One region of the Nonomuraea polychroma genome, then DNA from elsewhere that is predicted to be linked to it. Evidence: riboswitches for the same ligand, from Rfam matches in the RefSeq annotation. Region 1 holds a riboswitch; each other region holds the start of a gene.

Region 1 (7,746 bases):
GCGCCGGCATCGACCGGATGATCATGGCCTTCACCGGCAAGAACATCCGCGAGACGATCCTGTTCCCGCTGGTCAAGCCCACCCGCTGAGACGAGGGCGCGGCCGGGCGCCCTCTGGCCCCGGCGTGCCGCCCACGCTCGTCCCGTGCCCGGCACCTCGGTCTCGGTGAGCCCTCGACGCACGCCAGAGCGCTCACGAAGTCCTCACCGAGCCGTGCCGGCCTGCCTGCCGCGATGAGGTCGCGGAAGGAGTCGTGAAACTCTCTTCTGCCCGGCCGGTGTCCGACACGAGCTCGTCTGTAAGCATCCGGTCAAGGCGCGAGCCAAGATCTCGTTCCAGCCGCGGAACCGCTCGCGGTTCTCTGGAGGCACCCCCAGCGTCTCGGTGATGACCATGACGGGCAGTCGGGCAGGCGAAGCCGGAAACCAGTTCCGCCTCCTCCGGCAACGCGCCGATCGGCTCAGCGATGATCGCCTCGATGCGGGAGCGGAGCCGTTCGACCATGTGCGGTGTGGATGTCTTGCTGACCATGGAGCGGTCGGGCGGGTCCGCCGAGAGGGGCGATGCAACCGGCTGACCTGGATCTTTTCCGTCTGCGGGCCGGAGCCCCGGCCGCGGCGGGGGTCGCGGGGCATCGCTCCGCACAGCTCGCGGGTGGTGGCGACGGCCAGCCCGGCACGGGCGCGGAAGATCGCGCCGCACGCGCTCATCTCGCGATAGCGGGCGTATGGCTCACGCAGAGAGTCAGGTCGTTGGGGTCAAAACCCAAGACCTCGGCCGGGCCCATCGGCCCCCGGGTGGGACCCACGGAACCGTTCAACGAGATCGCTCATTGTGACGACGGTGTGGCCGCCATATCGCGAGTACGTCACATATAACGGATCATGTCAATAGTGCCCGTCAAGTGCGAAGATTCTTGCGCTTGACGACCTTTCCTGGATGCGTTTACCGTCTGCGAGACGAGCGGCTTTGGCCCGTTGTGAGGTCCGAGTTCTGCTGTTGGGGGGGAGGGCTCCCGATGGATGTGCTCACTGAAGGCGTCGCGCTGAGCCATGCTGATCTGGCGTTGCTGGCGGAGCTGGCCAAGGGGGTCACGGTCGATCGCGTGGGCAGACGTCTGGAGATCAGCGGACGGACCGTACGCAGGCGGTTACGGGGGATCTGCGACCGCATCGGGGTGGCCACGGGGATCGAGGCCGTGGCCTGGGCGGCGCGGCGCCAGCTGATCTGACGCCGGCGCCTAGTCGGCGATGCGCACCGCGCCCGCGTACGGCCGGTTCGCGATGGACGCGACGCGCACGACATCACCGGTCCGCGGGGCGTGCACCATCATGCCCCCACCCAGGTAGATGCCGACGTGGTGCAGGTCGCTGTAGAAGAACACGAGGTCGCCCGCGCGCAGCTCGGACCTGTCGATGTGCCGTCCGGCGGTCCACTGGTCGCCGGTGTAGTGCGGCAGCGAGATGCCCACCCGCTGGAAGGCCGCCATCACCAGGCCTGAGCAGTCGTAGGAGCTGGGGCCCTCGGCGCCCCAGACGTACGGCTTGAGCTGCTGGGTCAGCGCCCACCTGGCGGCCTGGGCCGCCTTGCCGTTGCCGGGGATCGGCAGGTTGATGCGCACCGCGCGGGTGCCGGGCCGGCCGGCCTCGCCCATGGCCCGCCTGAACAGGCTGCTCTCTGTCTTGGCCACAAGCTTGGTGATCTTGTCCCGCTTGCCGTCGAGATCCGCGACGATCTTCTGCAGCTCCTCCATGCGGGTCTTGGCGCCGGCCCTGGCGCGGTTGGCGGCGTCCATGGCCTTGGCGAGCTGGTTGACCTGCTCACCCTGCTGCTGCTCCAGCGCGTACGTCGTCGCCGCCTGGTCGAGGAACTTTTTCGGGTCGGTGGACGAGGTGAACGCGAGCGCCCGGCTCAGACCGCCGGTGATGTAGGCGTTCTGGGCGAGCAGGGCGGCCTTGGCCCGCTTGGCGGCGAGACCGGCCTCGCTGTCGGCCAGCGTCTTCTGGGCGGCGTCGGCGGCCTTCTTGGCGATCTTGTACTTCTCCCGCTGGCCGTTGTACTGCTCCGTCAGCGTCTCGATCTCGACATGCAGCTTCTCGACCTGGTCGGAAAGCTCCTTGAGCGAGGGCTCCGGGTCCGCGGACGCAGAACCGGCGGGGATGGCGAACAGAAGCGCGGCCACTGTGAGACTCACCACACCGAGTAGGCGCGAGAGCCGGGCCCGTTCCGGAGGGCGGGCATGCCTGCCCGCCGACTTCCCCCCACGGCCGTGCGTGCGCTTCACCAACCAGCTCCTCTCGTTGACGCCTACCGGGTTAGCTGACGGGTTCGGGCCGGAGCAGCCCTACCGAAGAACTCGGATTCACCCCAGTGGTGGCGTGCGGAGCTTGCCACCGGCGGGTCCCCGGCTCCCCATGCGGGAATTGGGCGTATCGCCCGCGTGCGACACGCGGGGAACGTTGTCGCTGGACACTAATGCACTCCGGGTTCGTGCTCAACCAGAACTGCTCGATCTGTAGAGGTTTCACAACTGAGGGGTCACAAGGTGATCTCGTGATCAACCGTACAGAAGAGACTTTATGTCCTCTTTGTCATTACTTCCGCCGAACGCCGGAAGACGCCGGGCTGGTGCGCATGTGGCTGACGGGTGGTCACCGGATGGGGCCGGACGTCGGAGTTAGGGCCGAGCCGTAATGACATCTGTACTCTGGAGAGCCATGGAGCAGGTGGCCGAACTGACGACGCCGGAGACCGCGGTGGTGGTCCGGCGTGCCCGCACGCCCGACGTGCGCTCGATCAGGCGCCTGGTCGACATCTACGCGGGCGCCGGCCCCCGGATCCTGGAGAAGACCACGGTGACCCTGTACGAGGACGTACAGGAGTTCTGGGTGGCCGAGCTGAGCGGGCGGGTCGTCGGCTGTGGCGCGCTCCATGTCCTGTGGGAGGATCTCGCGGAGATCCGCACGGTGGCCGTCGATCCGGAGTGCCGCGGCATGGGCATCGGCCACCGGATCGTCTCGGCACTCATACGGCAGGCAAACGATCTGGGTCTGCGGCGTGTATTCTGCCTGACCTTTGAGGTGGACTTCTTCGCCAGGCACGGCTTCCAGCCGATCCAGGGCACGCCGGTCTCACCTGAGGTCTACGCCGAACTGCTGGCCTCGTACGACGAGGGTGTCGCGGAGTTCCTCGACCTGGAACACGTGAAGCCGAACACCCTGGGCAACACCCGCATGCTGCTCCATCTGACATCGGATGACGCAGACCTTGACTAGCTGGAAAGGTGATTGTTGATACCTATGTCGATACGTTGGGCAGCACAGGCATGTGTCCTGACACGTGCCACATGCGCACTCGAAGCGAGGTGACACGGTGAGCACCGGACAGCCGCCGTATCCACAGGACGAATCCGGCGAGAACTCTGTGCCTCAGTACGGGCAGCAGAACGCGGGTCGCCACCCCGGCGAACCGGATCCCGACGTCACTGTGGTCGGCTACCGGGCGGACGACGCCTATGGGCAGCAGCCCCAGTATGGCCAGCAGGGCTATGGCCAGCAGCAGGGCTACGGCCAGCAACCCCAATACGGCCAGCAGCAAGGCTATGGTCAGCAACAGCAATACGACCAGCAGGGCTACGGCCAGCAACAGCAATACGGTCAGCAGCCGCAGTACGGGCAGCAGGCGCAGTCTCAGCCGGACTACGGTCAGCAGCAGGCTTACGGGCAGCAGGCGCAGTCTCAGCCGGACTACGGTCAGCAGCACGGTTACGGGCAGCAGGCGCAGTCTCAGCCGGACTACGGTCAGCAGCAGGCTTACGGGCAGCAGCCGCAGTCCCAGCCGGACTACGGTCAGCAGCAGGCTTACGGGCAGCAGCCGCAGTCCCAGCCGGACTACGGTCAGCAGCAGGCTTACGGGCAGCAGCCGCAGTCCCAGCCTGGCTATGGTCAGCAGCCGCCGTCCCAGCCGGGCTACGGTCAGCAGCCGTCGTCCGGGCAGTATGGGGCCCAGCAGCAGGGATACGGTCAGCAGCCGCAGGCGCAGCCGGACTACGGTCAGCAGGGTTACGGCCAGCAGCAGAGCTATGGCCAGCAGCAGAGCTATGGCCAGCAACCGCAGTCCCAGCCGGACTATGGCCAGCAGGGTTACGGTCAGCAGCCCCAGTCCCAGCCTGGCTACGGCCAGCAGCAGGGTTACGGGCAGCAGGGCTATGGTCAGCAGCCGCAGTCCCAGCCCGGCTACGCCCAGCAGCCGCAATACGGCCAGCAGCAGTATGGCGACCAGCAGCAGTACGGTCAGGCCTACGGGCAGCCGCAGCAGGCCGCCTACGGTCAGCCTGGGTACGGCCAGCCTTACGGGCAGCCGGTCGGCGTGCAGCCGCCGGGCGCGCCCGCTCCGCTGGCGGAGTGGTGGCAGCGGTTGGTGGCCAGGCTCATCGACGGTGTGCTCTTCGGCATCGTGATGGTCGTGATTTCGATCGTCTTCACGCTCATCTTCGCTGCGAGCTATGACTCGACCACCGGAGTGACCTCAGGCTTGGTCGGTTCGTTCGTCCTCGGCATCCTGATAGCGCTCGCCCTGACTGCCGTTTACGTCGGCTACGACTTCTTCATGCACAAGACGAAGGGTCAGACGATCGGCAAGATGATCATGGGCATCAAGGTCGTCCAGGTCGGAGGCCCCGTGCCGCCTGGCGGCATCCCCAACGACGCGGCGCTCAAGCGCGCGCTCGGGACGTGGGGCGGCTACATCCTCTACTGGCTGCCCCTCGGAGTTCTGCTCGCCCCCCTCGTGTGCGCCCTGAACGGCGCCTCCATGCTGTGGGACAAGCCACTGCAGCAGACGTTCGCCGACAAGTTCGGGCGTACCGTGGTGGTCAAGATCAAGTAGTCCTCCCTCGCGTAAACATAGGGGCCGGCTTCCCGCCGGCCCCTATGTTTTGCCCGCGGGGCCGTACCAAAATGAGAGAGACCCGTAGTCCCGACGCGAGGTGGAGGTTATGGCCGGGACGCCGCCGAGAGCGGACGCACGGCCGGCGGAATGGTGGGAACGGCTCGCCGCCCGCCTCATTGAAGCGCTCGTCTTCGGGGTCTTCTATTACATTCTGTTCATCGCGCTCTGGGCCATCTTTCGAACTGTCGGGGTCTTGGACGTCTTCGGCGGCCGACTGCCCGGCGTGTGCGCGTGGTTCGCGGCGGGACTGGCTTATGCGGCCTACGACTGGCGCGCTCATTCCCGGTACGGCCGCACGTTCGGCAAGGCGATCATGCGGATTCGTCTGGCCCCGGCGAAGCTTCCGCCGTCTGCCGCGCTCAAACGGACCCTGGTCTATCCGGGGCCGCTCATGCTCATGGGCATTCCAGTGGTCAATCTGCTGGCTGGAATGCTGCTGTTCGGCGTCGGCCTGCTCATCCTGATCGACAAGCCGCTGGAGCGGGGACCGCATGACAGGCTGGCCGGAACGCGCGTCGTAAAAGATCTTCGCTGAGCCTTCCGTACCTGCGCTGATGCCTTTTCGCAAAAATTTCGCTTGATCCGGTAAGGAGCCTGGAGAGACTGGCATTAGGCTATGGGTCGTCCGGGTTGCCGGATGTTGGCGCCCCTGGCGCACGCAGCGCATCTGTGTGCAGCTATGGTCGGGTGCGGGCGGTTGTCGCCTTGCGCTCATGAGGCCTGTCGCGCTCCTCCGGGCCGCGCACGCGCTCATATAGCGCCCCCGAAACCCCGCTAGCCGTGGAGGCGAGGACGAATGGAAGCCCTTACAGACGTATTGTCAGCGCTCATCCCTCCGGTCGTGGTCGGCGGAGCCTTCATCTTTGGCGTAGTGAAGTTGCTCCGCGCCGAGGGGCCCAGGCGCCACCGTAACGGCCAGGATCCGGCCGAGAAGCAGAACTGATCGGCTAGTCAGCCGAATCCCTGCAGCGCTGAATTGTCTCAGCGCCTTTCCGGGTATATGTTTGGCACGGCGAATGAAACAATGCCCGCGAAAGGATTGCGTAGATGGCCAAGCAGATCCAGGAGATTCTCATCGATGACCTCGATGGGGGCGAGGCCAATGAGACGGTCAGCTTCGCTATTGACGGCTCCTCCTATGAGATTGACCTCAGCGACCTTAACGCCAAGAAGCTGAGGGACGCGCTCACGCCTTTCGTGCAGAACGCGCGCCGGGCAGGTGCCGCCTCCACGCGTCGTCGTGGGCGGGGCGGTAGCCGTGCGATGAGCAGGGAGAAGAGCTCCGAGATCCGTCAGTGGGCCAAGGCCCACGGGCTCCCGGTCAGCGAACGAGGCCGTATCGCCTCCACCGTCGTCGAGAAGTACGAGGCGGCTCACTGACGACAGAGCCGACCCACGACCATGCGCTTATGCCGTTCGCCTTGGACCCCGGCGACCGCCATAAGCGCATGATCGTCTCCAGGGTGTTCCGAATGCTGGAACATCCAGAGCATGATCTCTAACTCCCCATATGCGGGCGTTTTGGCCGTGTGGTGCGGTCGATGTCCGGCAACCGTTTCACCGGCGGGAGCTCGCATATGTGAAGGTGTCGGCTTCGCGTCCCCGAATGGTGATTCCCCGAAGTGGCCCGTTCCAGGAGAGCGGCGATGCCGGCGGCGTGCCGGGCAATGCGAGGATCTCCGCACCGCAACGTACGTTGAATGAGGTATGGGAGCCCTCCCAAGCGCCGAGTAAAACTTGAGACCGGCTCTAATCCGAGATCTCGGCTCACGATGGTGGCGCGCAGAGCAAAACCCGCTCCCCGGGCATGTGCCGCACAATGCCGAGCTCCCCATGTGCACCCAGGGCGGAATCCGTGACCACTTGGACGCCAGTGCCTGATGAGGTCGGTAACCCGGCTGACCGGATGAGAATTCGATGAGAGTCGGTAGGTGCCTGCCATGCTGGGGGCGTAGTGCGCGCACTTGGCCAACCATTGCATGGGGACATAGGATGATTGCGTAACAGATACGGGCGCGGCATCAGAGATGCGGCGGGCGTGCGATCGGCCTTGCGTCGGTGCGCTCGAAGCGTCCGGTGGCCGATCCGTGTTGATCTGCGTACGCCGCGGGCGGCAATTTAGTGCCGCCCACGAGAAGTGGCCTAAACATCGTTCGCTTGCGGCGTATCGGGAACACGTCACCCCCGAACAGTAGTTGGATGGAGGGTGAACGCCCTGCTCTCGGGGAACGTCTCTGATATAGAGCGTGTCAGCGGCGAGTGGGCACGGTTCGCCGAGCCAGGGCTAGCATGCGGGAGGACGGGACCGGATTTACCGGCCTGACTGACCGCTCTGTGAGGAGCGACGAGATGTTCGAGAGGTTCACCGACCGAGCGAGGCGTGTTGTCGTCTTGGCCCAGGAAGAGGCCAGGATGCTCAACCACAACTACATCGGCACTGAGCACATTCTTCTTGGTTTGATCCACGAAGGTGAGGGCGTTGCCGCCAAGGCTCTGGAGAGCCTGGGCATCAGCCTTGAGGGTGTGCGCCAGCAGGTCGAGGAGATCATCGGCCAGGGCCAGTCGGCTCCGTCGGGGCACATTCCTTTCACCCCGCGGGCCAAGAAGGTCCTCGAGCTGTCGCTCCGTGAGGCTTTGCAGCTGGGTCACAACTACATCGGCACCGAGCACATCCTGCTCGGGCTCATCCGCGAGGGTGAAGGTGTGGCCGCCCAGGTGCTGGTCAAGCTTGGAGCTGATCTCAACCGTGTCAGGCAGCAGGTCATCCAGTTGCTCCACGGTTACCAGGGCAAGGAG
Region 2 (7,746 bases), 7.1 Mb from region 1:
GGTGATCACGGTGATCGAGGCGCTGCGGGCCTTCGACATCGTCTACGCCATCAACAAGGGCCGGAACGGGCTCGAACTGCTGTCCGTGCTCGTGACCGAGAACATCGTGGGCGAGGCCAGCAGGATCGGGTTCGGCTCCGCGATCGCGGTGGTGCTGCTGGTGATCTCGCTGGGGTTCATCGTCACGTACCTGTCGCAGCTGTTCAGGGAGGAGGGGCGATGACGCTCACCGCACCGCCCGCCGCTCCCCCGGCCGAGTCGCAGCGCTCGCCCTCACGGCGGCCGGTCCGGCCGCTCCGGATCCTGCTGCACGTGTTCCTGGTGCTGGTGGCACTGGGGTGGCTGGTGCCGCTCGCGCTGGCGGTGTACGCCTCGCTGCGGCCTTACGAGGAGACCGCCCGGCTGGGTTACTTCTCGCTGCCCGAGCACCTCACGCTCGACTACTACGGGGAGGCGTGGAGCCAGGCCGAGCTGCCTCGCTACTACCTCAACACCCTGATCATCGTGATCCCCGGCGTGCTGATCACGTTGTTCATGGCGTCGTTCACGGCGTTCGCGATCGCGCGGCTGCGCATCCCGGGCCGCAAGACGCTGCTGATCGTGTTCACCGCCGGGAACCTGCTGCCGCCGCAGGTCCTCATCACCCCGCTCTACACCCTCTACACGCTCATCCCGCTGCCGGCGTGGTTGTCGGACTCGCAGTCGCTCTACGACTCCTACCTCGGGCTGATCCTCATCCACGTGGCCTTCCAGTTCGGCTTCTGCGTCTTCGTCATGGCCAACTTCATGCGCACGATCCCGGAGGAGATCAGCGAGGCGGCGCTGGTGGACGGGGCCGGGGTGTGGAAACGCTACTGGCGGCTGACGTTGCCGCTGTGCCGGCCGGTGCTGGCGGCGCTGTCCACGCTGCAGTTCACCTGGATGTACAACGACTTCCTGTGGGCGCTGGTGCTGATGTCGTCGGGCGACAAGCTGCCCGTCACCTCGGCGCTGAACAACCTGCGCGGCCAGTTCTTCACCGACTACAACCTGCTGGCCGCCGGGTCGGTGCTGGTGGCGCTGCCGACGCTGATCGTGTTCCAGCTCTTGCACAAGCAGTTCGTGGCCGGGCTCACGCTCGGCTCCACCAAAGGCTAGAGGAGGCTCTGGAAGCGGGCCGCGACGTGCTCCCACGACCACTCGGCGGCGATCCACTCGCGGCCGCCCGCTCCCATCTTGCGGGCCTTGTCCGGGTCGTTCAGCAGCTCCACGACGGCCTGCGCGATCTCCTCCGGGTCCGTGCCGTCCACCACGAGCCCGGTCTCGCCGTGCCTGACCGCGTCGGGCGCGCCGCCCGACGCGCCGGCCACCACCGGCAGGCCCGTTGCCGACGCCTCCAGGAACACGATCCCGAGCCCCTCCACGTCCACCCCGCCCCACCGGGTACGGCACGGCATCGCGAACACGTCGGCGGCCGCGTAGTAACCGGGCAGGCTCGCGGCCGGCACCGTGCCGGTGAACCTGATCGACTCGTGCCCGGCCGCCAGCCGCTCCAGCGTGCGCCGGTAGGGCCCGCCGCCGACCAGCAGGAGGACGGCGTCGGGCACCGCTCGCAGCACCTGAGGCCAGGCCCTGAGGAGCTGGTCCTGGCCCTTGCGCGGCACCAGCCGCGACACGCACGCCACCACCGGCCTCCCTTGCAGGCCCAGCTCGGCCTTGGGCGCGTCGGGGCGGAACAGGCCGGCGTCCACGCCGGGCGCGAGCCGTACGAGCTTGGCCGGCGGGACGGCCGCGACGAGCCGCTGCCGCGTGTAATCCCCCAGATACGTGACCACGTCGGCGTGCTCGCCGATCCTGCGCAACACGGTGCGGAAGCCCGGCGCGCTCGCCCACGACGCCTCGTGGCCGTGGGTGAGCATCACCACGCGCCGCGCGCCCGCCCTGCGCAGGTGCGGCGCGAGCAGGCCGAGCGGCGCCGCGGCCCCGAACACGACGGTGCCCGCCTCGTGCTCGGCCACCAGCCGGGCCGCGCGGCGCGCCACGGCCGGGGTCGGCAGCATGAGCCGGGTCGGATGCCGCACCACCCGGTACGGCTGGCGCCGGTCGAAGTCGGCGCAGCCCGGCCAGGTGGGGGCGTAGACGGTCACGCCCGGTGTGCGCAGCGCGAGCCCGTGCACGAACGACTGGATGCCGCCCGGCCTGGGCGGGAAGTCGTTGGTGACGATGACCACATTGGTCACGGCACCGGGATGCCGTTCAGCTTCGCCCATGCGCGGGCCATGGCGATGCGCTGAGGGCTCGTGGGATGCGAGGCATAGAGCACATATTCCACCGCATCCGGCGACAAGTCGGAAATATTGGTCACTGCCAGGCGTTTCTGCATCTTTATGAACGTGGCCGGGTCCCTGGTGAGGTCCAGGGCGTGGACGTCGGCCCGGGCCTCGACGTGGCGGCTGACCACGTTCTCCGCGGGTCCGATGAGCAGTGAGCCCAGGCTCAACAGGCCCATCACCGCGCCCACCGCACGGGGGTCGGCGATCGAGGTGACGCCGACACGGCGGCGTAGCCGGTCGAAGACCAGGAACAGCAGCACCGCGCCCAAGGCGGCGTTCAGGCCGCTGAGGAGCGTGCCGGAGAGCACGTCGTTGTCCTTGGCGTGGCCCAGCTCGTGCGCCACCACCAGCTCCACCTCCGGCTGCGGGGCCTTGAGCAGCGTGTCGTAGACGACGATGCGGCGGGTGGCGCCGAAACCGGAGACGTACGCGTTGAGCGCCGTCGTCCGGCGCGAGGCGTCGGCCACCAGCACATCCTCCACGGGCACGCCGTCCCGCGCGGCCATGGCCAGCAGGTTCTGGCGCAGCGAGCCCTGCTGCATGGGGGTGAACTCGTTGAACAGCGGCTCGAACACCACGGGATACACGAACGACGCCACCACCGCCAGCGCGAAGGCCCCCACGGCGGCCGGGATCCACCAGCGCCGCAGCTTCCGGGCCAGCGCGACGAGCACGAGCAGCATCAGGCAGGCGATGACCGTCTCCACGCCCGTGCTCTTGAGCTGGTCGACGGTCCAGGACCCCCAGTCCTGGGTGGACAGGCCGAATTCGCGCAGCAGCGTCTCGAACCACATCGCGAGCGGCCACCGGATCAGCTCGGTGATCGCCGTGATGACGACGACGCCCAGGATCACCCGCAACCACCACGGACCCCTCAGCCGGCCCACCGCCTTCGCCCCGATCGGGGTGGCCACCAGGACGCCGATGATGATGATCGTCAGGCCGAGGGACAGGTAGCTCGGGAGGGTGGTGACCGCGTCGAACGCCTGCGCTCTGGCGATCTGGGCGGCGGTGAAGTCGCGGGCCGGGTCGGGCGGCCCGGCGGCCAGCACCTGCCAGGGGGTGGTGAAGGCGGCCACGGCCAGGATGAAGGCTCCCAGCAGCGTCGCCGCGACCGCCGCCTCCCACCGCAACCGCCTTCCTCCGCCACCGGCATCCTGCCCACCGCCCCGGCCCGCGCCAGGCCCCCGATCGTCCCCCGCACCCCGCCACCCCCGGGCGCTTCCGCCCGCGCTCCGGTCGTGGCCCGCACTCCGATCGTCACCCGCGCTCCGGTCACCGCCCGCGCTGCGATCCCCGCCCGTACTGCGGTCATGGCCCGCGCTGGGATCGCCCGTCGACACCGGGCCTGCAAGCCTCGCCGTCTCTGGTCCTGCGTCGTCCGTGTCGTGCCGTTCGCTCATCTGCCTCCCCCTCTTACGCGAGCTGGTCCCGCACGTACGCGCGCCACCGTGCCGTCAGCGTGGCCGCGGAGAGCCCGAGCGAGGCGAGCGCCCGATCGACGCCGGCCGCCTGGGCTTCACGGTAGAACCTCACCAGCGTCTCCTCACCGAACCGATCGGCGAGGAAGCGACACGCCAGCCAGGCCTCCTGGTACGCCCGTGCGAGCCGCACAGGGTCCCCGCCATCCGCCGCGAAGGCCGCAGGCCCGGGCAATTCGCTCGGCACCCGCCCGGCCCGCACCTCGTCGCCCAGTTCGGCGGCGGCTGTCCGCACGGGCAGCCCCGCGTCCCGGTAGCCCACGTAATCGGCGAACCCCTCGTAGAGCCAGACGGGCAGGTCCCCGGTGCCCGCCACGACATGGGTGAGCTCGTGCGCGAGCACGACATCCTTCCCCGTCGCGTTGAGCCGCGCGAAGACCTCGGGAACGACGATCACCCGGCCGCCGTCGGCCACCGCGGCCAGCCCGTCGACCCGTTCCACTCCGGCCAGCCCGGCCGCCTCGCGGGCGGACTCGGGCACGACGACCAGCGGCCGCACAGACCGCCCGAGGACGTCCGAGACCCGCCGCCCGGCCGTGTCGGCCCGCCGCGCCAGCTCGTCGAGCGTGCCGGGCGGGGCGTGGTGGCCGACGACGAGGGAACGCGTTCCGCGGGCCAGGACGACGCCCTCGCGCCACAGGTCGCGTGCTTCCGGGGGAAGGAAGGGGGATTCGGGGACCGGGGCGCTGGCGGGGGCGAGGGTGAGGAGCAGGAGTCCGGCCACCACGGCTCGTCGGCTCACCTGCTCGGACACGATGCCCGATCGTAGCCGGGGCCGCTGTGCCACTGAGACGGCCCACTGGGCGTCGTCACGGCGGCCCGCCGGTGAAGGGCTCAGAAAGCGTCTCCCTGGAAGGCCCTCAGCCCTGTGCGGCGGTTGGGGGAAGGTGGCTTGCCGTAAAGAGAGAGAAAGAAAGAAGAGGGCCCCGATGAGATCGGGACCCTCTTTCTTTTCACAAGCCGGGACGAACCGCGCCGACGAAGGACGCCTTGCGCCAGCTGCTCAGCTTGTCGACACGCACCCGCTCACCTGTCCGCGGGGAGTGGAGCATCTTGCCGTTGCCGACATACATGCCGACGTGACCGAGACCCCTGAAGAACATCAGGTCGCCTGGCTGGAGATTCTTCCAGGAGACCTTCCGCTTGATGCCGGCGAACTGGCTGGCCGCCACGCGGGGGATCTTCACCCCGGCCTTCTTCCAGGCGTACTGGGTCAGGCCGGAGCAGTCGAACGCACCAGGGCCCGTGGCCCCATACCGGTACGGGTCACCGATCTGGTTCCTGGCCGCGGCGACGGCCTTTTCGGCCTTCGCCTTCTGCCGGGCAATCCTGAGTGCTGCGGCCGACTTCGCGGACTTGGCGACGGAAACCGCCTTAGCCGTGGAGGTGCCGGCCGCATCGCTGGTCGTCGCCGCCTGCGCCGCCGGGGCATGGAGGATCAAACCTCCGGCCGTCACGGTCATGGTTAGCGCTACGCCACTCAGGGCAATACGGGACAGACGAGGGTTTTGCAGGGAGGTAGACAGGATTTCTCCTTGGGTCTTCCACGAACGCCTACCGGGTTAGCTGACGGATTCGGGCCTGGAAGTCGCCCTACGGCGCGATACGCGCCGATTCACCCCTGATCCCGTGAAGGGATCGATGGTTCCCCGGCTCCGTGCCTCCTGGCTGCACGGACTCGGCAGGTCGCCGTCCGATGTTCTGTTCGACAAGGGGACGTACGGCGGCGACCGGCGGATCTTTGTCTGGCTCACATCGGAGGGACCGATGTGAGTTCGCGGCGGCATGGCGTGTCACCGCGACGCCAGAAGCTACGCCGAAACGTCAAGGATCGGCAAAGCGCGAGTCAGGTTGTAAAGATCCGACAAAGGGTCCAGTCAGGGCTAAAACCCCTGCTGGAACGCCAGATTCAGTTATGCGATTGTGACCCTTCTCACAATTGACGGCACATGGTCGTGTAAGGTCACAATTGTCACTTTGGTCACATCGTCCGCGCGGTCATCCTGAAGCCCGTGGGCGGGAGCGCTCCCGCAGCGAGGCGGTCCCGTTCGATGCGCCACAGCTCCTCGACGATGTCGGCGCTGCCGCCCTCTGCCAGCTTTCCGCCGAGATATCGCGACAGGTACGGCTCCCGCCGCACGCTCGTGACCTCGAACCGCTCCTCGAGGGCGGCGAGCATCTCGGCCGCGGGCGTGTGGTCCGCGTGCGCCTCGCGCCACCGTTCGACCGGATCATGACCTATGCGGCCGGGCTCGCGGGTGAAATCCGCCACACCGGCGGCGGCGAGCAACGATCCGGCGTCGTAGAACCATGTGGCGGCGGCCCGGTCGGCCCAATCCCAGGCGAACTCGTCCACCAGCAGGAGTCCACCGTCCACGAGCAGCGTGCGCACGCGGTCCAGCGCCGCCTCGAGCGGGTGCAGGTGATGCAGCGAGAGCGACATGACGACCACATCGAACAACGATCCGTCGTCGTAGCCGCGGACAGCCGACCCGGGGTGGGCGCCGCCCGGCCCGGGGGCGGCGGCATCCGGGCCGGGGGCGGCGGCATCCGGCCCGGGGGCGGCGGCATCCGGCCCGGGGGCGGCGGCATCCGGCCCGGGGGCGGCGACGTCCGGATATTTCACGATGTCGGCCTGGATGGCCGGCACCCCTGCGGCCCGTGCCGCGTCGACGGCCTCCTGCGAGATGTCGATCGCGGTGACCTCGTGGCCGCGCCTCATCAACTCGGCCGCCAGCTCGCCACGCCCGCACCCGACGTCCAGCACCCGCTGCGGCTCCCTCGGGAGCACCTCACTCAGCCATGCGTACTGGTGGTTGTCCACCGTCTCTGTCTCCATAGAGCCGAGCATGACCGGCCCCAGCCATGCACACCACTGCGGGTTGGGCATGGAACCCATAAGCTGAGTGCATGCTTGACCTCTGGTCGCTGAAGGTGCTGGTGGAGGTCGGGAGGCTGGGGTCGTTCTCGGCGGCGGCCGAGGAGCTGTCGATGACGCAGCCCGCCGTCTCCCGGCAGATCGCCACGCTGGAGCGGCACACGGGCGTTCGGCTGTTCGAACGGCTGCCGCGTGGCGTCCGGCCGACGGATGCCGGGCGGGCGGCGCTGGAGCAGGCGGACGAGGTGCTCCGCGGGATGAGGCTCTTCGAGACGCGGATGCGGGCCTTCGCGACGGCCGAGGCGGGGCGGGTCCGGGTGTCGGCGTTCCCGAGCGCGGCGACCAGCTACCTTCCCGACCGATTCCGCTCGTTCGCGGCCCGGCATCCCGACGTCGAGCTCTCCCTCACAGTCCGCTCCGGCGAGCATGACCCGTGCGCCGCTGTACTGGACGGTGAGGCCGACATCGCTCTCCTGACCTCCTGGGACACGCCCGGCCCTCCGGGGACGGCCGGGGTGGTCCTCACGCCGCTGCACGAGGACGAGCTGCTGGTCGCGCTGGCGGTCTCCCATCCGCTGGCGAAGGGGCGCCGGGTGCGGTTGCTGGACCTGGCGGAAGATCCGTGGATCGACGGCACGCATCCCGACTGCCTCGGCCCCATTGCCCGGCTCGAGGCGGCGCTGGGCCGGGCGCCGCGGATCAGCCACGTGTGCGACGACTGGAACGGCAGGCAGGGGCTGGTGGCGGCGGGGGTGGGCGTGATGTTGTATCCGTCGATCGCGGGCTACTCGGCCATCCGCCCCGACATCCGGCTCCTGACACCCTCGCCGTCCCTGCCCTCCCGCACCATCCTCGCCGCCACCCTCCCCCCATCGGACCGCCCTCCGGCCGTCTCCGCCTTCCTGACCATGTTGACTTCGCCGCCACCCGCGCCATGAGCGGGTCCCGCGGCCGGCACATCAGCAGGCGCCAACGCCAGCGGCCAGGTGCACGACCACGAAGCCCTGCGGTCCACCCGCGCGCACAGCGCCAGGACTGTAGGTCTGGCGGGGCGAGTCAGGCAGAGACGCGACGA
Region 3 (7,746 bases), 1.0 Mb from region 1:
GGCCGGGGCAATGGCTGCGTTCGGCGCGGTGGTCAGTGAAGTCGGGGCCGCGCAGATGGTCGGGGGCAACCTGGCTGGACAGACCCGGGTGCTGACCACCGCTGCGGTACTGGCCACCAGCCGGGGCCAGTTCTCGCTCGCGATAGCGTTCGGCATGATCTTGCTGCTGATCGCGTTCGCCGTGAATCTGTCGCTGACTCTGATGCAACAGCGACGGACAGTGCTGCGGTGAGCGGCCTCAGCACCGGGATCGGGTGCCGAGACCTGCGCGTGCACGCCGGCGGCCGGGAACTGCTCAGCGTCCCGGAGTTGCACGTCGCGTCGGGACGCACGCTGGCCGTGCTCGGCCCCAACGGCGCCGGCAAGTCCACCCTGCTGCGCGCGCTGGGCCTGCTCAGTAGCCACCGCGTCACCGGACAGATCCTGCTCGACGGCTGCCCCGCGACGCGTTCACTGATGCGCGACGCGATCGCGGCCGTGCTGCAACGGCCGATCCTGCGCCGCGGCACGGTGACCGCCAACGTGATCAGCGGACTGCGTTTTCGCGGCATGAGCCGCCGCGAGGCCCGAATCCGCGCATGGCCGTGGATCGAGGCGCTCGGCCTGGCGCCCCTCGCCGACCGGGATGCCCGCAGCCTGTCCATAGGCGAGGCTCAACGGGTCAGCATCACCCGCGCACTCGCGGTCGGACCTCGGGTACTGCTGCTCGACGAGCCGTTCAGCGGGTTGGACAGCACTACCCGCGCCGACCTGCTCGCCGACCTGCGCGCCGCGCTGACCGGGCAGCCCACCGCCACGATCCTGGTCACCCACGACCGGCAGGAGGCCCTCGCCCTGGCTGAGGACACCGCGCTGCTGATCGACGGCCGGATCCGCCAGCACGGGCCGACTGCCGAGGTGCTGGACCACCCCAGTGACGCCGACACGGCCCGACTGCTCGGCTTCACCAACCTCCTCCCAGCGGTTCTCACCGGCCGAACGCACACACTCGCGGCGCGTCCCGAGCACACACAGCTCGTCCTCGACCCATCCGACGGTCCCGCTGACCAAACCGATGATGTACAGGTGGTGACCGGAACGCTGCGCCGGACCGTCGCACTCGGCATCGCCACCCGCGTCGACGTCGATACCTCCACCGGCCCGCTGACCTGCCTGCACCCCGGCGACGTGCTCGCCACCGAGCTTCCACCGATCGGCAGCCACGTCCGCGTCAGGATTCGGCACGCGCGGTCATTGATCAACGCTGACTGAGACGACGTCCTCTAGCACAGCGCCCGCCCGGCCGATCCCCACGAGCTCGCCCCAGCTCAGCCGGGCGACACCGTTCGCCTGGTGCCGGGACCTCCGCCGAAGTAACGATCGCCGTGGTGCCCGCGGCTGATCTCGGCCAGTAAACCACCACCGCACGAGGGTCGATCAGGGCGCGGTCGGCGGTCGGTGCTACGTCGCCGGCGCGGTTGGCATCGGCCAGGACGCGATACACGCTCGCCACCGAGGGATGCTGGCCCTTGTACTTGCCTGTCGGGATGACCAGCTTGCTGGCAATGTCAGGCACGGCACCTGGGCATGAGGCAGACCGGTGCTGGGATCGACCACGAGCCAGATCTCGGTGAGCAGGCCCGGCTCCCCGGCCTCGGTAAGGGCCTTGTCGAGGCGGGCGATCTGCTCGGGCGGCGATTGAACGGCCTACAAAGGCACATACGTGTGCGTTACGCACAGGGGGCTGTCATGTCGGAGTACGAGCACAGGATCGGCACCAGGACCGGCGTCTTGGGCACGTGCGCCGACAAGTTGCGAGCGAAGTGGACCGGCAGCGCTAATGGGCGTGCCTTGGAACGAGCGCTTGAGCGCGGCGACCAAGCCGGCGTGCCGGCCGGAGATGACCAGCCGCACGCCGGTCGGCCCGCGCCCCGCCGCCGTTGTCACACAGTGGCGGTGAGCATCGAGGGTGCGGGGGTCTTGCGTTGCTGGATGGAGAGCCGCACGCCCTTGGGGTCTGGCCGTACGGCGCCTACGAAGGACTCCCTGCGCCAGTCGGAGAGCCGTTCCTCTTTGACCACGTCTCCGCTGCGCGGTGCGTGCACCATGTAGCCGGGCTTCGAGATCATCCCCACGTGCCCGAGTCCGTGGAAGAAGACCAGGTCACCTGGCTTGAGGTCGTCCCAGGAGATCTTCCTGGAGAACGCGTTGTACTGTTGCGCCGCGGTGCGCGGCAACTCGATCCCGGCGTGCTTGTACGCCCTGAGCATGAGCCCGGAACAGTCGTAGCCGCTGTCGCTGGTCCCTCCCCAGACGTACGGGATGCCGCGCTTCTTCATGGCGAAGTCGAGGGCGACCTTCCAGGCGGGAGTGGGCTGCCGCTTCTGCAGGATGCGTTTGACCTGGGGGCCGGTCAGGGTGGTGGGGTCGTGGGGGGCGGCCTGGGCCGGAGCGGCCAGAGTGATCCCGGCGATGGCTGCCGCCAGGCAGATGGCAATGCGAGACATTGCTGTCCTTCCATGCGGCCTACCGGGTTAGCTGACGGGCTCGGGCCTGGAAGTGGCCCTACGGCGATGCCGATTCGCCCCAGAAAGAACTTGGGTCCCCGGCTCCACACAACGGTGAGTGGATTAGGCGGGACGAACTCTAACGAAACGGTCAAAGAGTTGTAAACCATCTAAAATCGGTCGTCCGGAGCATGAGACGGTGTGTTCGTTAACCGAGAGGAGTCGGTAGGGCGCCGCCCTACGTGCCGGGCGAGGCCAAGCAGTTAGTGGCTGTGTTCGTCCGGTGGGTCACGATGGAGGAGGGCCGGAAGCTGCAACGGATCAGCCGGACCGCGAAGAACCCGGTGAAACTCCGCCGGGCGATCGTGGTGCTGATGTCCGTCCAGGGCCAGACGGTCAAGGACATCACCACGCTGATGCCAGGTCCGCGAGGACTACGTCCGCGATGTCATCCACGCCTTCAACGAGCGGGGGGTTTCGACGCGTGGGACCCAAAATAGAGCGGGGGGCGCCCCAAGACGATCAATGATGAGGTGCGTGAGCACATCTGCTTGCGCGGTTCCGCTTCCGCCAGCATTCCGGGCCGCCCGTCGGGTTGCGCCGGGTCCGCAACTGCAAGATCGCCGACCAAGCATACCCGCACCCGGCGTTCGAACATCGCCATAGGCAGCGATCCATGGACGATGGCTGCATCTCCTCCAGCCTGAGCCCCGGGTTTGAGAGGTTGGAGATGAACTCGCGCTGGAGCCGAGCCCATCGCTCCCGCCGGCCGACGTCCCCATCCTGATCTCCTACAAGCGGCAGCATGGCACCACGCCGGCGGCGAAGTAGTCATCGATGCTGGCCAGCTGCCCGGGATCGAATCCCACCTTCGCGGGGTCGCACGTCACGGACACTCCACTCATCGACAACCTCCGTTTGCCTTCAGGTTTCTGATCGAAAGCGGAACCCGCGGCGCGGCTCGGCTATCGGCGTCCGCGGAAGGTTCGCCGCAGGTCATCGACCCACTGGTCGGGGATCTCCCAAGGGATGAAATGGCCGCCGCGGTCGTGGGCGGTGAGGTTGACCAGGTTGTACCAGCCGGCACGGTCGCTGCCGAGAAAGTGCTGGACGCGCTGGTCGGTGGTGACGCCGGGCGGGTTCTCATAGCCGATGAAGGTGATGCCGGTGGGCGCCTCGACGACCGGCTGCCGCTCATGGGACGGGGTCCAGGGGTAGCGGTTGTTGTTGGCGTAGGTGCGGATCGAGGTGCCGATCGTGTTGGTCACCCAGAAGATCATGGCGTGGGTGAGCAGGTCGTCCTTGGTGAAGACGGTCTCGATGTCGCCGCCGTTGTCGCTCCAGTTCGCCCAGCGTTCCAGGATCCAGGCGAGCATCCCGGCGGGCGAGTCGGTCAGTCCGTAGGCAAGTGTGCTCGGGGCGAGCACGTGCGCGGCCAGATGGACGGCGAACCGCTTTTCCAGCGCCAGGAGCCGGGCACGGATGTCGGCGGGGAGGCCGTCGGGAAGGGGCAGGCCACCGGTGAGGTCCCAGGCCCGGTCGCCGTTGAACAGGGTGAGCTTCTGGCCGGAGCCGATGTGGATGCCGTACAACTCGTCGGCGTACTTGTGGCCGAGCTGGCCGGTGACCAGGGCGCCGACGTCGCAGCCGGCCGCCGCGTACCTGGAGTGTCCGAGGATGCCGGTCATGAGGGTGTGCCACAGGTCGGCGACCTTCCAGAAGTTCATGTCCGGGTGGTCGGGCAGCGGGCTGGAGAAGCCGAAGCCGGGGAAGGAGGGAACGATCACCTCGAACGCCTCGGCGGGGTCGCCGCCGTGGGTCCCCGGGTCGGCCAGCGGGTCGATGACCTTGGACCAGTGCCAGAACGTCCAGGGCCAGCCGTGCGTGAGGATCAAGGGCGTGGGGTCGGGGCCGGCTCCGGGCTTGCGCATGAAGTGCACCGGGACGCCGTCGACCTCGACGCGGTAGTGCTCGTAGACGTTGATCGCCGCCTCGGCCTTGCGCCAGTCGTAGCCGTCGCGCCAGTACTCGACCAGCTCTTCCAGGTAGGGGCGGGTCACGCCGTAGTGCCCGTCCTCGTTGCCTGCGTCATCCGGCCAGCGAGTTGACTCCAGTCGCTGCCGGAGGTCGGCGAGCACCTCGTCGGGCACATGGATGGTTACCGGTTCCAGCGGGAACGTCAAGATCCTTTCTCCTGTTCATGTTGCCGGTCGACGTCCACCAGTCGTCCGAGGGCGGGCAGGGCGGCCACGATGGCGGCCCACTCCGCCGGCGTCAGGTGGCCGACGAGTTCTGTGAGATGCGCGATGCGGTCGGCCCGCCGTCCCTCCACGATGGCCGCACCTGCCGCGGTGATGTGCACGAGCACCGCACGGCTGTCCGACGGGTCCGGCCGGCGCTCCACCAAGCCGTCACGCTGCAGCTTGGTCACCATCTGTGTCATGGCCGGCTGCGTGACCTGCTCGCCGGCGGCGAGCACGGTGAGCCGCTGTGGCCCGCGGCCGGCCAGCGTGTGCAGAACCGACAGCGTCGTGAAGCTCAACTGCTGCACCCTCGGCAGCCGGATGAACATCCGAGTGAACTCCTCCAGCGCAGAGGTCAACTCGGCGACGCTCACTTCGGCGGCCCGGGCTTGCGGTGCGGTCATCGCGCCAACCGCTCCGGGTACGCGAGCACCTCGAGGTGAACAGGCGCCCGTGGTGGGGGAGCCGGCGCGGATGCCGTCACTGGGTTCCTCCGTTCTTCGCCCAGCAAGTACATAAGAGATTTATATAATGATTTTATGCACTACACCGCCGAGGCGCCAGCGAGGTGGGCGACGCAAGGGCGTCCAACGCGCTCTTCGCCCAAGAACATGCGGCCCGTTGGGGCGCCGGAGTCAGACCCCAGCGGGCACCTTGTCCAGGAACCCGTGGACCTTGGCGATGCGGCCGCCTGGGGTCAAGACCGCGACGTCGAACCCGACGACCAGGGCCTCACCGCCCTCAGGACCGAGCTCCCAGGTGAAACGCACGATGTCGTGGTGGGCGTCCACCGGGCCGGCCAGAGCGAAGGTGAGGCCGGGGAACTGGCCCTGCACTGCGGCGATGGTGGCGTCGATGGCGTCGCGGCCTTCGGCGACCGCGATCGGGTCGGTGTAGGTGCCGTCTTCGGCCCAGATCTCGTCGATCGCGGCGCGGCGGGCAACCGGGTCGGTTTCATTCCAGCTGGCGATGTAGCGGGCGACCAGCATGTTGATGTCGCTCATGGCGTCCTCCGTCGCAGGGTTTCGGTTACCCCGCAACGGTAGGAGCGGATGATTCGCTCGTGAATCTGTCGTCCTTAAGCAATCTCATTGACGTGGATAGGTAGCGTTCACCATGCTCTACGGCCGCGAAGCGGAGATCTCCGCCGTCGATCGGCTGCTGCACCGGCTCCGCGCCGGGAGCAGCGGCACGCTGGTGGTACGGGGCGAGCCCGGGATCGGCAAGACGGCGCTCCTCGACCACGCCGCTGCGGCGGCCGGGGACATGCGACTGGTCCGCGCTACGGGGGTCGAGTTCGAGGCGGAACTGCCGTTCTCGGGACTGCAGTTGTTGCTGCGCCCGGCGCTCGGATCCCTCGGCGCGCTGCCCGGCCCCCAGCGTGAGGCTCTGGAGGCGGCGTTCGGGCTCGGGCCCGCGGCCGGTTCCGAGCCGATGCTGGTGGGGCTCGCGGTGCTCTCCCTGCTGGCGGAGCACGCGGACGAGACGGGGCTGCTGTGCCTCGTCGACGACGCGCAGTGGCTCGACCGCGCGTCGCGGGACGCGCTTCTGTTCGCCGCCCGGCGCCTGCACGCCGAGGGCGTGGTCATGATCTTCGCCGCCCGGGACGGCGAGGGCTCCTTCCCCGCCCCCGGCCTCCCGGAGTTGCGCCTCTCCGGGCTTGCCCCGAAGGCGGCCGCGGCCCTGCTCGACCGGCATTCGCTCGCGCCCGCCGTGCGCTACCGCCTGCTCGCCGAGGCCGGCGGCAACCCGCTGGCTCTGCTGGAGCTGCCGGCCGCCTTGGCCGCCGAAGGCGGCAGCGCGTTCTCGCCGGGGGCGCTCCCTCTCACCAGCCGCCTGCAACTGGCCTTCCACGGCCAGGTCAGCCGGATGCCGGAGGCCTGCCAGACCCTGCTCCTGGTGGCGGCGGCGGACGAGACCGGCGAGCTCGCCGTGATCCTGCCTGCCGCCGCCACGCTGGGGGTGGCCGTCGAGGACCTGTCCCCCGCCGAGCGGGCCGGCCTGGTGCTCCGCGGCGACGCCGACGGCACCACGATCCGCTTCCGCCATCCTCTGATCCGCGCCGCCGTCTACCATCGGGCGCCGCTCGGACAACGCCTCACCGTCCACCGCGCGCTCGCCGACGCCCTCGGCTCGCCCGAGCACGCCGACCGCCGGGCCTGGCATCTGGCCGCCGCCACCACGGGAGCCGACGAGCAGGTCGCCGCCGCGCTGGAACGCACCGCCGCCCGCGCCCGCGAACGCAGCGGCCCCAAGGCAGCCGCGGCGGCGTACGAACGGGCCGCCCGACTGAGCAGCGAGCCCGGCAACAGGGCTCACCGCGAGGCCCTGGCGGCAGAGGCGGCGCTGGAGGCGGGTGATCTGGCGCGTGCCAGAGCCTTCGGGGCCCGCGCGGCCCGGCGGCTGGACGATGCCCCGGCGGTGAAAGCGCGGATCGCCCAAGTGCAGGCGCTCGCGGACTTCTGGCAGGGCTCCTACCCCGCCGCCCACCGGTTGCTGCTGGACGGCGCCGGGCTCATCCGCGACACCGATCCGGGCCAGGCCGCCGTGTTGCTGATCCAGGCCGTCCACACCTCCTGGTACCTAGGGGAACGGCAGCTCGCGGCGACGCTGGACGAGTTGGCCGCGCTCCCGTTGGAAGATGCGGATCCACTCACGCCGGTGGGGTCCTACCTCGTTCACCTCCACCGGGGCCGTTCCGAGCGTCCGCCTCCGCTGGGCGAGACCCTCGCGGTGGTACGGGGGCGGGGCCGGGTCCCCGACCAGGTGTTGATGATTCTCTGCGGAGCAGCACTCGCGTTGGGCCAGGACGCCGACGCCTACGAGCTGGCGACCGCGCTCACCGCCGAACACCGCGCCCGGGGCGGCGCCGGGCGGCTGCCGACGGTGCTGTTCTTCATGGTCGAGGGCGAGGTGTTCACCGGACGGCACCTGGACGCGCTCGCTACGGCGACCGAGGCGCTGGGGCTCGCCCACGACACCGGCCAGCAGCAGTGGGTCAGCCAGTTCAGCAGCGT
Region 4 (7,746 bases), 6.4 Mb from region 1:
AGGGTCATCGGGAACTCGCGGGCCAGGTCGCCGACGCTCGCGGGCCCGTGACCCAGGCGCCGGACGACGGCGCGCCGAGTCGGGTCGGCGAGGGTGACGAACACGCCGTCCAGTGTCGCCGAATACTGTGCCATGAGGCTAAGTATTGCGGCCCGCGATAGTTAGCGCAAGGGCTAAGTATTAGCCACGGAGCCGGATGATCCCCCGCGTGGCCGCCACGGTCACGGCAGCGGTGCGGTCATCGACACCGAGCTTGGCGAAGATGTGCAGCAGGTGAGTCTTGACCGTGGCCTCGCTGATGCACAGGTGGGCGGCGATGGCCTTGTTGCTCATTCCCTGGGCGACCGCGCCGAGAACCTCGATCTCCCGGCCGCTGAGTGCGCCGGGCGTTTCGGCACGCGCCCACGACAACACCCGGCTCGCTATCGCGGGCGAGAGGGCGCTCTCCCCTCGGGCCGCCGCCCTGATGGCGTCGAACAGCTGCTCACGGCGGGTGTCTTTGAGCAGGTAGCCAATGGCTCCCGCGTCGATGGCACGTGAGATGTCGCCGTCGGTGTCGTAAGTGGTCAAGACGATCACTCTGGCACCGGGGTCGTGCCGGCGGATCCGGCTGATCGCCGTCGCGCCGTCGACCTCGGGCATCTGCAGGTCCATCAGGGTGACGTCGGGCCGCAGATCGCGCGCCAGCCGTACGGCTTCTGTGCCTGAGACCGCCTCGCCGACCACCTCCAGATCGTCCTGAGTGCCGAGCATCGCCCGGATGCCGTCGCGGACCACCGGATGATCGTCGGCGATCAGGACGCGGACGGTCATCGCGCCACCGCCGGGAGGCTGGCCACGACCGTGGTGCCCTCCCCCGATGTGCTCTCCACGAGTAACGTGCCGCCGAGTTGCTCCATCCGCTCGAGCATGATCAACAGGCCGTGGCCGGAGGCGGCCCGCTCGGGATCGAAGCCGTCGCCGTCGTCGTGAACATCCAGCACGACCAGGTCCTCCATGTACGACAGGGTCAGCGTAACCTGCTCGGCGCGGGCATGGCGGCGAACATTGGCGACCGCCTCCTGCGCCACGCGCAGCAGCTCCGCCTGGGCGTGCGCGTCCAGGGGCCGCAGCGTCCCGGTGATCACGGTGTGCGCCTCGATGCCGGTCTCGTCGGCCAGGCGGCCGGACAGCCGCCGCAGGGCCTCCGGCAGGCCGCCCTCGTCGAGCTCGCCGGGTCGCAGCGCCCGCACCACCCGGCGGCTTTCCGCAAGGTTCTCCCTGGCCGCCCGTAACGCCTGGGTCAGGTGCTTGTTGTCCGGCGACGTCTCTTGCGCCGCCTCCAGCAGCATCACCACGCTGGCGAACCCCTGGGTCAGGCTGTCGTGGATGTCGCGGGCCAACCGCTGCCGCTCGGCTGCCACGCCCGCCTGCCGCTCGGCCACCGCCCGCGCCTCCTGCGCGGCCTGCAGCCGGTCGATGAGCCGCTGGCGCTCGGCGCTCTGCCGGGCCACCGAATAGAAGTACCCGACCGCGGTGGCCGCGCTGATCGCGATCAGCGCGGTGATGGCGATCTCGGTCCAGGTGATCGACCCGCTCTCGTGGTAGCGATGCCACAACCAGCCTCCGGCGCACGACACCACCGCGACCAGCCCGACGCGCACGGCGTCCATGCAGTACGGCACGAGCACGCTCAGGCAGACCACCAGGAAGGAGGAGTCGACGGCGAACAGCCCCAGCCAGAGCAACCCGCCGCCGAGCACATACGGCAGGGGCACATCGCCCGAGGGCGGCGTCCGCAGCACGAACCACGCCGCGTACCACGCGGCCAGGCCGCCCACCAACAAGACCGGGAGGACCTGACCCACCTCCATCAGAGGTCCGGCCGAGGTCAGCACCAGCCAGGAGGCGAAGAAGGCGTGCTGCCACCGGCGCCGCGACCGCTCCCAGGACTCCACGGCACCGACGATAATCAGCCGCCCGTCGGCTCGGCATCAACCAGTCGACTGACCTTGCGATCGGTGTCCTGCTCGATGTGCGCGCAGCCGTACGGAAACCAGACTCGACGGCGTGACAGCCATCCCCAGCCCGTCCCAAGCCGTCTGGCACCTCGGCCCGCTCCCTATCCGCGCTTACTCCCTTCTGATGGTGCTCGCCATCGCCGTCGGCATCTGGGTGACCCAGCGCCGCTGGTCCGCCCGCGGCGGCAGGCACGGCGCGGTCGGGGACATCGCCACCTGGGCCGTGCCGTTCGGCATCGTCGGCGCCCGGCTCTACCACGTGGCCACCGACTGGCAGCAGTACTTCGGTCCCGGCAAGGACCCCCTGCGTGCTTTCGCGATCTGGGAGGGCGGAATCAGCATCTGGGGCGCCGTCGCCGGTGGCGCTGTGGGCGCATGGCTGGCCTGCCGCCGGCGCGGCATCGCGCTGCGCGACTTCGCCGACGCCGCCGCACCCGGGATCGCGCTCGGGCAGGCGATCGCCCGCTGGGGGAACTGGTTCAACCAGGAGCTGTACGGCGGGCCGACCACACTGCCTTGGGCGCTGGAGATCGACCCCACCCACCGGCCGCCGGGCATGGAGTCCACGGCCACCTACCATCCGGCCTTCCTCTACGAGTCGCTGTGGAACCTGGGCGTGGCCGGCTTCGTCGTCTGGGCCGAGCGGCGCTTCCAGCTCGAGCGCGGCCGGACGTTCGCGCTGTACGTCGCGGCCTACACCGCAGGTCGCGCCTGGATCGAGTGGCTGCGCATCGATCCAGCCCCCCACATCCTCGGGCTGCGCTTCAACGTCTGGACCGCGCTGCTGGTCTTCGGGGCGGCGGCTGCCTACCTGACTGCCGCTCGCAAGGTACGCAACCCCTGATCCCGATCCTGTAGGACGAGGTCGAACCGGACGCTGTCGAGGGCGACCCGCCGCCGCGCCGCCACGATCGCTGATCGTCGTCGCGGCCGTCGCCCTGATGGCGTCGGCTTCCTGCCACGTCAGGCAGGTCAAGCACACCGTCCAGTTCTGTGCGGTCGAAGGCTGCCCCCGTGATCAGCGCATCAGTGAGCCTGGCCTCGTCGAGGATCGCGTCTGACAGATCCGCGGTCGCCAGGCGGGCGCGAGTGAGGTTGCCTTCAGCGATGCCGCCGCCTTCTCGACCTGCCCGTGCCCGTCACTGTCATGGGTGTTGACTTGGGCGAGAGGGAAAGCTCGCGCACGAACGCTGCAAGCACCTCCATCACGGCCGGATGATCGCACGCCGAGTCACGCCGTCGGTGTCCACTGTGATCCGGACGAGGTTCTTCGCGCCCTTGCTCGTGATCACCGCGGTCACCGGTTCGGCTCGGACCTGGCCGGTTTCCGGGTCGGTGGCCAGGACGCGATCGCCGACGTCGACCTCTTCGATGGGTTCTGCTCTTCGGACGGCTGATGGGGCACGCCGCGTTCAGCGCCGGTCCACCGGCCTGGGAGCCGAGGATGTTCAGCGCGGTCTCCCCGCAGGCACCCAGATCGCCGCTGGTGAAACGCTGGATTCCCGCAGTGATACCGAGCTCGTCAGCGGAGATCTTCGCGACGGCCGGAATCGCGTCGATGAGGAGCTGGAGTTGCCGATCCACCTCCGCCTGCGCGGCTCGTCAGTGCGGCTTCTGCCTCCTGCTTGCGCTTGGCCTTGCAGGCGACGCTCTTGGGCTTGACGCACGGGTCGCTCGGGCCGGCGTAACTCCGACCCATGAACGGTATGCGACAGCACCCTGACGTCTATCGCGTCGTACGCCGGAGGCCTCTCACCCACGTCGAGAAGCCTGGCCGGCACGCCCCCGAGTTAGGGATGTTCGCTTACCGTCCCGGTGTATCCGCGGTCATGGAGTCGGGCAGCGGCGAAGTGTTCTTCACAAATCCTCCTTGAACCCAAGGAGTCAGCCGCACGGCAGACAGTCTCTCCGACTAGAAGTTTGCCAACTTGTCACGCCTTTGGTTAGTGCGTTATCTTTTGCCGCATACGTCCGGTTTGTCCGGTCGTTGTTTTGACCATCGCATGACATCACAGGCTCATCTGTGACCGCTGAATCCGCCCACGGGCGGAACCGGGGACCCACCGTACTTCCTTGGGGTGAATTGGCACCGGCGTGCCATAGGGCAGCTTCCACGCCCGAACCCGTCAGCTAACCCGGTAAGCGGTATGGAAGCAAGGAGAACTCCCTACCGATGGCCGATCATCGTCTCAACTCCACCCCAAAAATCAACTTCGCCCGAGTGGCCAGCCATATGGTCGCCCCGGGCATGCCGCGCAGGCTCGCGGCAACGGCGTTGCTGGCCATGACCACCGCCGTAGCGGCTACGTCCGTCGCCGATCCCGCGCACGCCAACGACCTCCCCTACGGTCAGGACGTCTCCAACTACCAGGCGACGCACGACTGGGCCGCCAGCGGCGCCAAGTTCGGCATCGTCAAGGCGACCGAGGGTAGCGATTTCACCGACCGCGCCTTCGTCCGCCACTGGACCGAGATGGCCAAGCGGAACATCGTGCGCGGCGCCTACCACTACGGCCATCCGGCCAACGACCCCATCGTCGAGGCAGACTTCTTCCTGTCCGTGGTGAACAAGCAGCCGGCCAAGCCAGGTGACCTCCTGGCCCTGGACCTGGAGACCACCGACGGCCAATCCGTCGCCGACGTCAACGCCTGGGCCAAGAAGTGGCTGGAGCGAGTGAAGGCCAAGACCGGGATCACCCCGCTGTTCTACTCCAGTTGGAACTTCGCCAATACGTACGGTCAAGGCCTCGGCCAGTATCCGTTGTGGGTCGCCCACTACGGCAAGGCCAAAGGCACGGTCACGCCGCCCGCGCCTTGGAAGAGGTGGACCATCCATCAGTACACCGACAGCCCCGTGGACCAGAACGTCTCCGCTGTTCACTCGGACCAGCTCCGCGCCCTGGGCCGTAAGTAACCAGAGTCCTTCGACGCGCGGCACGCCACACCGTGCCGCGCGTCGCCGCGCGGACGGTGCGCAGGCAAACGCCGAGCCCCGGCGGTCTCGCCGACAACGGAACCAAGGGCAAGCGGGCGCGATGAAATCAATCCGGGTCGGCACGGAAGCCTGATCCCGCAAATGGACCGGCTTGGGGCGGTCATCGATCAGCCATCGGCGACGCACTTCCGGTTTCGGGGGGCCGCAGCGGCTGGTGGGGCCAAGGTGACGGCCAATGACATCGGCGCCGCTTCCACATCATCCGCGGGACTGAGCGCCGAAGGCGTCACCACCATGAAGGCGTGGCGCAACTGCGCCGCGGACACGCGGATCGAAGGCAGCGGCTCCTACCGGCTCGGCGGCGGATGCATCGCGAGGCAGATGCTGGCTCTTCTGTACGACGGCATCACGCCGGGCAACCATGGCTGGCGGCACCATTTCGCGCCACCTACGAGCCGTGACCGGCTCCGCCAACACGATCGACGCCGGCGCCGGAGCCTAGCGCGACTGTTCCTCCGTTTCGGGGAGAGTCCGCCTATTCGTCGATCTCACCGTCTATGGACGTCCTGTCAGGGCCTGAGAGGCCGGTCGACCTTGCGAGGCTTGCCCGATGCGCCTCGTACAGCAACGGAACGACACTCTTGGATATCTCGCTCGTGTACTCCGGGAGTTCCTGGCCGAGAGCCAACGCTTCGACGAGAGGCGTAACGGCTTCGCCATGTCGTTCTGCTTGGCTTAACGTCCACCCATGCACAACAAGATCCTGCACGTAGTCATATAGGTGCACGGCGCGTTTGCTCAACGAGCAATCGTTCTCTTTTCAGAGAGCTCCCGTCAAATCAGGCGACGCAATTCTCGGCACCCACACCCTTGGCGCTGGGCCTGGACAACGAGAGTCGGCAACCGTTCTACGCAGTTGGCCCGGCCGCGCCGGGGCCTCCGGGGCGCGATCGTCAATCCTTGCCGACCACGGAGCCGACCTCGGCGGCCATCCGTACGAATCCCTCAGGGTCGGGCTCATCGCGCGCAGGCTCGAGCACCACGTGATCGGCGCCGGCCCGGGCCCGCTCCCGCGCCATCTCAACGGCCGCTTCCCGGTCGTTGCCGTGAATCTGGACGTAGGAGATCAACAGGTGCCGCTCCGTACGGCCCGACGCCTCCGCGCCCTCGTCCACAAGCTGCCGCGCCTGCCGTACCAGGTCAAGGGGCATGCCAGCGTGCAGGATGGTGCCATCGGCCGCCTCCCCGGCGAGCCGCAGCGTGCGCGGTCCCGAGGCGGCGGCGAGCACCAGCGGCGGCGTGGGCGGCGGCCAGCCGAGGGCAACCGCGTCGAGCTGAACGTACCGGCCCCGCGTGGTGACCTCCTGGCCACGCAGCAGCGCACCGAGCACGTCGAGATGCTCGCGTAGGAGCGTCAGCGGCGATTCCACCCGCTCCCCCACCTGCGCCATCCAGTCCTGCACCCCATGCCCGACACCCACCGATACCCGGCCAGGGAAAAGCCGGTGCAAAGTGGCGATCTCCATGGCCGTCAGGGCGACGTTGCGCAGCGGCACGGGCAACACCCCGATCCCGACGCGCAACCGGTCGGTCCAGGCCAGCGCGGCCGCCGCGGCGGCGATCCCGCTCTCCAGGAAGCAGTCCTCCCAGAGCCACAGCTCCTCCAGGCCCGCTTCATCGGCCGCACGGGCCACAGAGCGCAAGCGCTCTGGCGGGTTTTGGGGGCGAAAAATCGCGCCGATTACCGTCATGATGAGATCATCCCCAATCGCCCTGACTTACGCACGACATCCCGCCAAGCCATCGGCGTCGCCGCCGGGGGATCCGCCGAGCCGGTCGCGGGCCTCCAGCCGCCCGCCGCCCTCGCAAGGCGACCCGGGCCGCCCGCCGCGCCCGCCGCACCCGAACCGACCCGCACCCCCGCCCAGAGACGCGGGACAGATCCAAGAACCGGCCCACCTCGAAACGCCCCACCCGCGCTTCAAAGACCTCCAGCCGTGTGCCCGACCGGCGCACGGCGCCCGCCCCACTCCCCACCGGGAATGGACAGCGTCCGGCGGGCCAAGCACCCCAGACGACCCGCCCACCCGCGGAACGTACAGGTCTTGCACGCGATCCTCACCACCGGACCGGCTTCCACCACGTCGCGGCCACCCCCGTACTCCTCCTGGGAGACTACGCAGGCGGCCCGCCAGGCCGCGCCCACCCGATTTGCCCGAAATCCTCAGGTCAACACAGAGAATCGCAGACGCTCACCTGGCATCGGCGGCGTTCTCCGGCGGGTGTGTGGGTAGGCGGGGCGGGAGGGCGAGACGGCAAGGTGACTGTGATGGTGCAACTGGTCGAGGAGCGGCCGTACCGGTGGCGGATCGAGCCCGAGGGCGGCATGCGGGTGCCGGGCGTGGTCTTCGCGACCCGGGAGCTGCTGCCGGACCCGTCGGAGGATCAGGCGCTGGCCCAGGTCGCGGCGGTGGCGACGCTGCGCGGGATCGTGGAGGCCGCCTACGCGATGCCCGACATGCACTGGGGGTACGGGTTCCCGATCGGCGGCGTGGCGGCCACCGACGTGGCCGCGGGCGGGGTGGTCTCGCCGGGCGGGGTGGGGTTCGACATCTCCTGCGGCGTCCGGCTGCTGCTCGCCGACCTGCACGTGGACGACCTGCGGCCACGCCTGGACAAGCTGATGGACGCCCTCGACGTGTCGGTCCCGCGCGGCATGCGCAAGGGCGCGGTGTGGCGGCTGCACAGCCAGGCCGAGCTGGAGAACATCCTGGCCGGCGGCGCCCGGTACGCCGTCGAGCGCGGCCACGG

Evidence for each region. A riboswitch is a leader RNA that binds a small molecule or an ion and turns the genes downstream of it on or off. The one in region 1 is predicted to bind cyclic di-AMP.
Region 2: another riboswitch for cyclic di-AMP. It lies ahead of EDD27_RS08485 (C40 family peptidase); the one in region 1 lies ahead of EDD27_RS57290 (C40 family peptidase).
Region 3: another riboswitch for cyclic di-AMP. It lies ahead of EDD27_RS57460 (C40 family peptidase); the one in region 1 lies ahead of EDD27_RS57290 (C40 family peptidase).
Region 4: another riboswitch for cyclic di-AMP. It lies ahead of EDD27_RS11620 (glycoside hydrolase family 25 protein); the one in region 1 lies ahead of EDD27_RS57290 (C40 family peptidase).

What each region holds. Positions count from the first base shown of each region.
Region 1 is NZ_SAUN01000001.1:9,067,817-9,075,562, reverse strand. It holds gene lysX (bifunctional lysylphosphatidylglycerol synthetase/lysine--tRNA ligase LysX) at 1-89, shown strand, start outside; gene EDD27_RS41720 (helix-turn-helix domain-containing protein) at 1,019-1,231, shown strand; gene EDD27_RS57290 (C40 family peptidase) at 1,241-2,194, opposite strand; cyclic di-AMP (ydaO/yuaA leader) riboswitch at 2,290-2,440, opposite strand; gene EDD27_RS41710 (amino-acid N-acetyltransferase) at 2,718-3,275, shown strand; gene EDD27_RS55995 (RDD family protein) at 3,373-4,887, shown strand; gene EDD27_RS41690 (RDD family protein) at 4,997-5,485, shown strand; gene EDD27_RS41685 (histone-like nucleoid-structuring protein Lsr2) at 5,998-6,330, shown strand; gene EDD27_RS41680 (ATP-dependent Clp protease ATP-binding subunit) at 7,300-7,746, shown strand, end outside.
Region 2 is NZ_SAUN01000001.1:1,923,073-1,930,818, reverse strand. It holds gene EDD27_RS08510 (carbohydrate ABC transporter permease) at 1-223, shown strand, start outside; gene EDD27_RS08505 (carbohydrate ABC transporter permease) at 220-1,137, shown strand; gene EDD27_RS08500 (glycosyltransferase family 4 protein) at 1,134-2,219, opposite strand; gene EDD27_RS08495 (M48 family metallopeptidase) at 2,216-3,445, opposite strand; gene EDD27_RS08490 (gluzincin family metallopeptidase) at 3,729-4,547, opposite strand; gene EDD27_RS08485 (C40 family peptidase) at 4,747-5,256, opposite strand; cyclic di-AMP (ydaO/yuaA leader) riboswitch at 5,330-5,487, opposite strand; gene EDD27_RS08480 (class I SAM-dependent methyltransferase) at 5,775-6,632, opposite strand; gene EDD27_RS08475 (LysR family transcriptional regulator) at 6,704-7,609, shown strand.
Region 3 is NZ_SAUN01000001.1:10,107,838-10,115,583, forward strand. It holds gene EDD27_RS46885 (ABC transporter permease) at 1-232, shown strand, start outside; gene EDD27_RS46890 (ABC transporter ATP-binding protein) at 229-1,251, shown strand; partial or broken gene EDD27_RS57455 (transposase) at 1,770-1,935, opposite strand; gene EDD27_RS57460 (C40 family peptidase) at 1,923-2,486, opposite strand; cyclic di-AMP (ydaO/yuaA leader) riboswitch at 2,489-2,626, opposite strand; gene EDD27_RS59120 (zinc-ribbon domain-containing protein) at 3,009-3,293, opposite strand; gene EDD27_RS46920 (epoxide hydrolase family protein) at 3,452-4,669, opposite strand; gene EDD27_RS46925 (MarR family winged helix-turn-helix transcriptional regulator) at 4,666-5,133, opposite strand; gene EDD27_RS46930 (nuclear transport factor 2 family protein) at 5,365-5,733, opposite strand; gene EDD27_RS46935 (AAA family ATPase) at 5,846-7,746, shown strand, end outside.
Region 4 is NZ_SAUN01000001.1:2,629,666-2,637,411, reverse strand. It holds gene EDD27_RS11645 (ArsR/SmtB family transcription factor) at 1-134, opposite strand, end outside; gene EDD27_RS11640 (response regulator) at 181-813, opposite strand; gene EDD27_RS11635 (sensor histidine kinase) at 810-1,937, opposite strand; gene lgt (prolipoprotein diacylglyceryl transferase) at 2,050-2,844, shown strand; gene EDD27_RS58615 (pentapeptide repeat-containing protein) at 2,765-3,079, opposite strand; cyclic di-AMP (ydaO/yuaA leader) riboswitch at 4,019-4,160, shown strand; gene EDD27_RS11620 (glycoside hydrolase family 25 protein) at 4,174-4,914, shown strand; gene EDD27_RS11615 (LLM class flavin-dependent oxidoreductase) at 5,889-6,629, opposite strand; gene EDD27_RS11610 (RtcB family protein) at 7,265-7,746, shown strand, end outside.